4 regions of the Salinimonas sediminis genome follow, and region 4 is predicted to be linked to each of the others. Evidence: predicted binding sites of a transcription regulator. Region 4 holds the regulator's gene; each other region holds the start of a gene.
The links. The regulator sigma-54, encoded in region 4, starts transcription at its own class of promoters, with help from an activator protein. The targets are predictions, from matches to a motif close to GTTGGCACGNNNNTNGNNT.
Positions count from the first base shown of each region.

Region 1: D0Y50_RS08735 (hemerythrin domain-containing protein) is a predicted target of sigma-54. The motif match lies at 855-873, and genes of this name have one in related genera.
Region 2: D0Y50_RS04485 (LPP20 family lipoprotein) is a predicted target of sigma-54. The motif match lies at 976-994, and genes of this name have one in related genera.
Region 3: glnA (glutamate--ammonia ligase) is a predicted target of sigma-54. The motif match lies at 1,213-1,231, and genes of this name have one in related genera.

Region 1 covers NZ_CP031769.1:1,937,272-1,939,478, forward strand. The annotation lists gene D0Y50_RS08725 (DUF2254 domain-containing protein) at 1-129, opposite strand, end outside; gene D0Y50_RS08730 (DUF1328 domain-containing protein) at 141-311, opposite strand; gene D0Y50_RS08735 (hemerythrin domain-containing protein) at 355-798, opposite strand; gene gdhA (NADP-specific glutamate dehydrogenase) at 991-2,207, opposite strand, start outside.
Region 2 covers NZ_CP031769.1:992,672-994,878, forward strand. The annotation lists gene D0Y50_RS04480 (flagellar assembly protein T N-terminal domain-containing protein) at 1-811, opposite strand, end outside; gene D0Y50_RS04485 (LPP20 family lipoprotein) at 1,092-1,562, shown strand; gene flgN (flagellar export chaperone FlgN) at 1,591-2,019, opposite strand; gene flgM (flagellar biosynthesis anti-sigma factor FlgM) at 2,029-2,207, opposite strand, start outside.
Region 3 covers NZ_CP031769.1:3,449,400-3,451,606, forward strand. The annotation lists gene typA (translational GTPase TypA) at 1-841, opposite strand, end outside; gene glnA (glutamate--ammonia ligase) at 1,301-2,207, shown strand, end outside.
Region 4 covers NZ_CP031769.1:716,555-718,761, forward strand. The annotation lists gene hpf (ribosome hibernation promoting factor) at 1-16, opposite strand, end outside; gene D0Y50_RS03235 (RNA polymerase factor sigma-54) at 48-1,526, opposite strand; gene lptB (LPS export ABC transporter ATP-binding protein) at 1,604-2,207, opposite strand, start outside.

The DNA.
Region 1 (2,207 bases), 1.2 Mb from region 4:
ACTAAGGGCGTAAAAACAAAAGGACAAGAGCATCATACATACCGGAATGAACCAGTAGCTGGTGCTAATGCCCTCCAACCACGTCCCCAAACGTGTGACAATAATCGTTTGGCGCGTTTTTATACTCATTTACCCTTCGCTTATCTCTTTTTACCTTTTAAGACCGAGGCTACAAGAGAAATGACTAACAGTACCACAAAGACGAAGAATAAGAACTGTGCGATCGACGTTGCCGTACCTGCTACGCCACCAAAGCCAAATATGGCTGCCACAATAGCAATTACTAAAAATATTAAAGCCCAACGTAACATAATGTTTCTCCAATGTTTTAAAGCCAAAAGTGGCTTGTCCTAATTAATGTTTTGCTAACTCTTTTTGCATTTCTTCACGATAATCAACCGCGAGGTTTTTAAGCTCACTGGCAGACAATACTTTCTCAGCAACATCGAAGAACTCTTGTTCTTCATCAGCCAGATGGTGCTCAACTTTTTCCTGTAACGTTTTCAAATGCGTTAACCAGCCTGGCGAGCTCATGTCCGTTTCCTCAAGGGTTTCAATCAGCTCGTCAATCTCATGGTGTTCGGCAATGCCATGTCGAGACAAATCAATTGCATCATCTGAGGCCATTAGCGGCGCGTAAAAGTAGCGCTCCTCTGCCACCGCATGGCTTTCTAACTGCTCTTTTAACTCTTTAAAGTAATCGTGTCGGGCTGGGGTATCACCACTCGTTTCAGCCAGTATCTTTAATAAAGAACGCTGTTTTTCGTGGTCTTCTTTCAGTTCTTCAAAAATCTTCATCAGATGCTCCAGCTTTACCGATATTTGTAATATTTATTTCAGAATTGCTAAGGCTATTGCTAGAATTATTCCAACTTTTCGATTTCTATTAAACCGTGCAAAAACAGATAGATAAAAAGATTTTTCAGGGTTGGGGGAACCCTGAAAAATGGAGCAGGGGGAAGTTATTACACGCATTTTGCAAATAGTGAGTTATATGCCCTGGGCCACCATTGCATCAGCCAACCGTTTAAAACCGGCAATATTGGCCCCTTTCGCATAATTGGTGCGGCCGTTGTGCGTACCTTCTTCCACCATCTTTTGGTGAATATCACGCATAATTTGTTGCAACGTTTTATCTATCTGCGAATAGGAATCTCGCTGGAATGAGGCATTCTGCGCCATTTCCATACCTGAAATAGCCACGCCACCAGCGTTGGCTGCTTTGCCTGGCACAAACGGAATATGGTGCTGTTCAAAAACTTTGCGTGCGGCATCAGTGCATGGCATGTTTGCGCCTTCCAGTATAAAAGCCACGTCATTGTGGACCAATGTCTGGGCAGCATCTTCATCCAGTTCGTTCTGGGTAGCACACGGTAGCGCGATATCCATAGGGGCATCCCACGGTGTTTTACCATCATGCCAGTCGCCGCCGGCATGCTCTTGTAAGGCCGTGAGAATATTGTCTTCGTTAGCTTTATGCGCGATCGCCCATTGAATATCTGCTTCGCTAAATCCGTTATTATTCACTATACACCCCCGGCTGTTCGACAGACTTACTACCGTAGCCCCTAACTGAGCGGCGCGCAGTGCGGCGTGCAGCGCAACATTACCGGCGCCGGAAATACCTATGCGCAGCCCCTCAATCGCCTGTTGGTGATGCTCAAGCACTGCCTGTAGCATATAGATAAGTCCAAAACCGGTAGCCTCTGTTCTGACATGGCTGCCGCCGAAGCTTAACCCCTTGCCGGTTAGTGTTCCGCTGAAGCGATTATGGATATTTCGATACTGTCCATACATATAACCTATTTCGCGGGCCCCGACATTGATATCGCCGGCTGGTACGTCAGTATTGGGGCCGATATGGTGTTGTAACTCTGTCATAAATGTCTGGCAAAAGCGCATGATCTCGTGTTGGGAGCGCCCCTTTGGGTTAAAATCAGATCCACCTTTAGCGCCCCCCATCGGTAATCCCGTCAGAGCGTTTTTAAAGGACTGTTCGAATGCCAGAAATTTCAGAATGGATTCATTAACCGTAGGATGAAACCGTAGGCCGCCTTTATATGGACCTATTAACCCACTATGCTGTACCCGCCACCCCTGATTAAATTCAACCTTACCGGCATCATTTAGCCAGCACACTGAAAAATGGATAATACGCTCCGGTACCGTTAAGCGGCGTAATACGTCAAACTGTTGGTACTCCTCGT
Region 2 (2,207 bases), 280 kb from region 4:
GGGCCGTTATCTGGTAAACTTTATCCAATAACGCGCCACCGTGCATTCCATCCAGTAACGATATGGCCACAGAAAATTGCCGCGAAGCGCTACCATCCGACCAGAAGGCTAATGCAGATGCTGGTGTTCGCTCTACGCCTAAATCGATAATGGTGGCCCCTAAGACATACTGAGTATTGTGCTGGCGGGCTAGCGCGGGGGCTTGTTCAATCACCGTTTGTTGGTACCAGTTGGTACTATAAGGCGCAATGGCTTGAATACCCACGGTGGATGAGTGACGTGCAAAGTGCTGCTGTAAGTGGCGGGGCAAAACGTGGGTTAATTTTTGTAGTTGCCCGTCCAGTGCCTGTTGAGGATACTGGATAGGAAAATAGGTGGTAACCAGGGTTTTTTGAAACCCGGCCGCCGCACACTGCTCGGCCTGGGCAAATATGTCGGCCCTGATGCGCACAGTGACATAGTCTTCATGCCATATTTCATCAACTAATTCGAGCTGGTTTACTTCACCGTTAGCCTGAATGCTAAACTCTTGCGGTTGCAATAATCCATTTACCAAGGTTTGCACGCTATGGACGGAAGCGCCTGCAAACATCAACGCTTGTTTAAGCGCTTCTTCCGTTGCCAGGCGTCTGGCCTCGCTTCGTTCAACCCCGGCTACCAACGCCTGGCCTTGGGCTTCAAACCAAGCGGCATATGTTTGCCCCATTGGTATAATCAATAGCGCAGCCATGGCAATAGCCCACCGGGTACACGATAGCCGAAGCGGTTCTGCATTAAACGTATAACGTGTGAATGTGTTGAAAAAGCTCATAGGTATGCCCAATAGGTGTCAGATTATTGCCTCTCGCTGGCTACCTTGCACGTTTTGTTCCTATTTAGCGCATCCCATAACAATACACTGGACATATGAATAAATGGGCATGTTACTTGCTGGGTAACTTACCAGATAGCAGCGGTGAAACAGCAAACAGCGAACATTGCACGGCAATGGCTAGCAATGCGTCAAAAACGCGTCGTCCGGATAGCGATGAAACAAATCGGGCGGCATGCGCTAACCCTGTTTGGAACAAAAATTTACGTGGTAGATAATAATGAATATCAAACACAAGCTTACCCTGGCGGTATTATTAACCGCCGGCCTTGGTTCTGGCTGTACCTCTTTGTTTGACAAACATGTAGAGTGGGAAACCGTAGAACCTGCCAGTTACCCGGTGCTTAAAGCAGTAGGGTATGCCCCGGTAAACGCACAGGCTGGTGCAACCGAAACAGAGCGCACCTTGATGGCGATGAGAGCGTCTAAACTGGATGCTTACCGTGAGTTAACCGAGCAGGTTTACGGCCAGCGTATCAGTGGTGAACAGTCCGTTGCCAATATGGTGGTGGCGAACAGCCAGTTAAAAAGTTCGGTAGAAGGGGTGATTCGCGGGGCCAAAGTCGTCAAGGCTTATCCTGTAGGAGAAGATACGTACGTCACTGAGCTGGAGCTGGATATGCAGCGAGTATACGATATCTACCTGACTACGGCTAAACCTAAACGGGTTCGCGACGTAACCTACTATTGATGGTGGAGCCTATTGATGGCGAAACAGTTTATGCTTGAACACCCGTGCCGGAACGGCCGGAATTAGGTTTACCACTTTTATCGTAGGTTAGCGATTCTTTGGCTCTGACTTCCAGCATAAGATTGCGTAAATGGGTCAGTCTTAACTGGCCTTGTTCCACGGCACGCTGGTTTATCTGGGTTTGATACTGGCATTGTTCCAGCAGTTTTCGAGCTTGTTCAATTAATGGTGCGGCAGCAGCAGGGGCTGCATCGCCGACCATTTGAATCTGGTAGTTTTTCTGGAGGTGGCTATCCGTTTCCTGGATAAGTTCAAGGGTCTGTTCCTTATCACGCAATAATTTCATTAATGCTTCGGCATTGCGTGAACTTATCAGGTGCAGTTCTTTATCAAGCAGGCTGGCCAGCGTTTCCAAATGGGTAATCTGCTTTTCCAACACTGATTGAAGAGACTGCATATATTAATCCTATGATTTTAAGCCGAACACCTGTGATTCCAGCTGCGCAATTTTGCGCGCTAATGACTCAGGGTCAACGCGGTAATCACCGCTCTGCACAGCTTTTTTAAGTTTATCTACTTTTTCCTGATCAACAGGCGCTTCAGCACTTTTCTTTTGCACTTGAGATAACTGTTGGGCAGACTGTG
Region 3 (2,207 bases), 1.7 Mb from region 4:
TAATTGCAATGATGTCGCCTGCGTTAGCAATTTCTGCTTCTTGGCGCTGCAAACCAAGATACGTAAGTACCTGGCCAACTTTACCGTTACGCTTTTCGCCGGCTGCATTAACAATAGTAACCTGCTGGCCGGTTTTTACTTTACCGCGCGCAATCCGGCCTACCCCAACAACCCCAACATAAGAGTTGTAGTCCAGCTGCGATATTTGCATCTGGAACGGACCTTCAGGGTCAGTATTGGGGGCTTCAACCTGATCAACAATTGTCTGGAACAATGGCGTCATATCGGTACCGATAGTTTCGGCATCCATCGCCGCCCAGCCATTTAATGCTGAGGCATAAACAATTTGGAAATCCAGCTGTTCGTCAGTAGCACCCAGGTTATCAAACAAATCAAAAACCTGATCGATAACCCAATCAGGACGTGCCCCTGGCTTATCAATTTTGTTAACAACAACGATTGGCTTCAAACCCTGTGCAAAGGCTTTTTGGGTAACAAAGCGCGTTTGCGGCATTGGGCCTTCCTGCGCGTCTACCAATAGTAATACTGAGTCAGCCATTGACATAACGCGCTCAACTTCGCCACCAAAGTCGGCGTGTCCGGGAGTGTCTACAATATTGATATGGTAGTCTTGCCAGTTAATTGCCGTGTTCTTTGCCAGGATAGTAATACCGCGCTCTTTCTCGATATCATTTGAGTCCATGATGCGCTCTTCAGCCTCACCACGACTTTCCAGCGTACCAGACTGTTGCAGCAGTTTATCAACCAAAGTAGTTTTACCGTGGTCAACGTGCGCGATGATCGCAATGTTTCTTAACTTCGAAATATCGTACGTGTTCATTAAGTAAATGCCTGTATAGCTGCCCGAGCTGCGGTTGGTGCCCGGCGAAAGAGTTGAAAATTCTTGCAGAGGTAAAAAATGTGCGCGGATTGTACAGAAAATCTGATCCTTTTGCGCCTCTTTTTTTTCAATTTTTACACACTAGTGAAGATTATCAACTAAAGTCGCACGTTATTACGTATGACGGGTCATATACCCAGTACAAATGTAGCCATTATGGGTAGCATGCACCATGGGATTGCATTAGGCTAAGAATCGGCCCACCGCATGCACTGCACTATTTTGGACCGGGATTGCCTCAAATTGGTGCAATCCATTTAGATTTTGCTGCCGTATCGTGCTTGTAACCCGCGAAATTCCCTGTCGATACAGATGGCATGAATATCGCTTCGTCTTTTACATCATAGACAGGGTACCGATAAATACTCTGCAACTTTACATCAATACCTGGAGGACACGATGTCAATAGAAAAGGCATTAGAGCTGATTAAAGAAAGTGAAGCGAAATTTGTTGATATGCGCTTTACAGATACAAAAGGTAAAGAACAACACGTATCAATCCCGGCAGCTCTGGTTGACGAAGAGTTTTTTGAAGAAGGCAAAATGTTCGATGGCTCTTCAATTTCTGGCTGGAAAGGTATTAACGAGTCAGACATGATTTTGATGCCGGATCCGGATTCAGTTGTGCTTGACCCGTTTGCCGAAGAAACACAGGTTAACGTACGGTGTAACATCGTAGAGCCAACCTCAATGGAAGGTTACGAGCGTGATCCTCGTTCAGTTGCCTATCGTGCAGAAGAATATCTGAAATCGACCGGTATCGGTGATACCGCATTCTTTGGTCCAGAGCCAGAATTCTTCCTGTTTGATGACGTGCGTTTTCATACCGATATGAGCGGGTCGTTCTATAAAATTGATTCTGCGGAAGCCAAATGGAACTCTGGTGAAGAGTTTGAAGGCGGCAACATGGGTCACCGGCCTGGCGTGAAAGGAGGTTACTTTCCGGTTCCTCCAGTAGATTCAGCGCATGACACCCGTGCTGCAATGTGTCTGGTAATGGAAGAAATGGGGCTGGTTATTGAAGCGCACCACCATGAAGTGGCGACCGCTGGTCAGAACGAAATTGCTTGCGAATTTAATACGCTGGTGAAAAAAGCAGACGAAATTCAGGTTTATAAGTATGTTGTGCATAACGTTGCCCATGCGTACGGCCAAACAGCTACTTTTATGCCTAAACCATTGGTCGGCGATAATGGCTCTGGTATGCATGTTCACCAGTCTATTTCTAAAGATGGCAAAAACATTTTCGCGGGCGATAAGTACGCGGGTCTGTCTGAAGAAGCCTTGTATTACATCGGCGGTATTA
Region 4 (2,207 bases):
TAAGATTGATTTGCATAGTTCGTCTTCCTTATTGTGAGCAAGCCCTACTAAATCAGGCTTTTGCGTTGGTTCGACGGTGGGATCGATAACGATTCCCGATATTTTGCTATTGTTCGCCGGGCAACTTTTATACCTTGCTCGGCCAACAACTGAGCAATTTTGCTATCGCTAAGTGGTTTGCTAGGTTTCTCGGCAGCCACCAGCTTCTTAATTAGTGCACGTATGGCGGTAGAGGAGCACTCACCACCAGATTCTGTCGCCACGTGGCTTGAAAAGAAATATTTCAATTCAAAAATACCGCGCGGTGTATGCATATATTTCTGGGTAGTTACCCGGGAAATTGTCGACTCATGCATATCTACCATTTCTGCGACATCGTTTAAAACCATTGGTTTCATCATTTCCGGGCCATGTTCAAAAAAGCCCATTTGTTGCTGCACTATGCAGTTGGCTACCTTAAGCAGCGTATCATTTCGTGACTCAAGGCTTTTAATAAACCATTTTGCTTCTTGCATGTGCGAGCGAATAAATTGTGAGTCGCTACTGTTTCTGGCGCGGCGGCTCATCGCAGCATATTGCTGGTTTACGCTAAGCTTTGGCAAACTGTCAGGGTTGAGCTCAACTGCCCATCGTCCATTGCGCTTAGTAACTGATACGTCCGGAATCACGTATTCGGGTTCTTTTGTAATTAATGCACTACCTGGACGAGGGTTTAGCGTCTGCAACAACCGCATTGCTTCACGCAGTTCATCTTCTTTCAGCTTCGTTTTGCGCATTAAGGTACGATAATCTTTGCTGCCCAATAAGTCTGAATAATCCTGTAACAGCATTTTGGCTTCTTCCAGCCAAGGCGTGTCGATAGCGAACTGGCGTAGCTGAACCAGCAAACACTCTTGCGGGCTGCGCGATCCCGAACCAAGTGGGTCGAATAATTGAATACGTTTCAACACACATTCAACTTCATCTTCTTCGATAACTTCTTCGGCGTCTTCGCTATTCACACTTTGCAGAATATCTTCTACCGATACGGTTAAATAGCCTGACTCGTCGATCGAGTCAATAATCGCCATCGCGATGGCGCGGTCGGTATCCGAAAAGTGCGTTAAACGCATTTGCCAGAGCAGATGGTCCTGAATATTCTCGGTGGTTTCGCCCTGAAAAATTTGATCTTCGTCACTGCCCGGGCCGGGGGCAGGGGCTGAGGACGCTGAATAATACTCATCCCAGGTACTGTCGATAGGCAACTCGTCGGGTAAATCATTTTTCTCCATCGCTTCGCCCGAGTCCATGTTGTCGCTGGTGCTGGCAGTGGCTTCTACATTGTCGTTGTCATTATCGATATTATTTTTTTCGGTAATATCGTTATCACTGCTTTCATCTACCTCTAACAAGGGGTTTGAATCCAGGGCTTCCTGAATTTCCTGCTGAAGATCAAGAGTCGACAGCTGCAATAGCTTAATAGCCTGCTGCAACTGCGGGGTCATGGTTAACTGTTGACTAAATTTTAGTTGTAAAGATGGTTTCATCTACGTCTTATTTTAAACTCGGGTACGCGTGTACTTAAGCGGTGAACCACAGGTATGACAATGTCACTCATACCTTACTATAGCTTGAATTGCTCACCTAGGTATACATCACGTACTTTCTGGTTGCTTAATACTTGCTCCGCACTACCTTGGGCGATGAGCTCTCCGTGACTTACGATGTAGGCTTCTTCACATACATCCAGGGTTTCCCGTACGTTATGGTCTGTAATGAGGATCCCTATGCCTCTGTCGCGCAGATGCTGGATGATTTTCTTTATATCATTTACCGATATTGGGTCAACACCGGCAAATGGCTCATCCAACAAAATAAACTGCGGATTAGCCGCTAATGCCCGGGCAATCTCTACCCGGCGGCGTTCTCCGCCTGACAAACTCATACCGGTACTATTACGTATATGATTGATATTGAATTCATCAAGTAGCGCGTCAGCTTCTTCTTCTCTTTTGGTAGCGGAAAGCCCGCTGCGGGTCTGCAAAATAGCCATGATATTTTCGTGTACTGTTAATTTACGAAATATCGATGCTTCCTGCGGCAGATAGCCGATTCCCTGGCGCGCCCGTTCGTGCATTGGCTGGTGGGTAAGCTCGTTATCATCAATTAAGATTTTACCCTTATCCAGCGCAACTAACCCCACTATCATGTAAAAGGTAGTGGTTTTA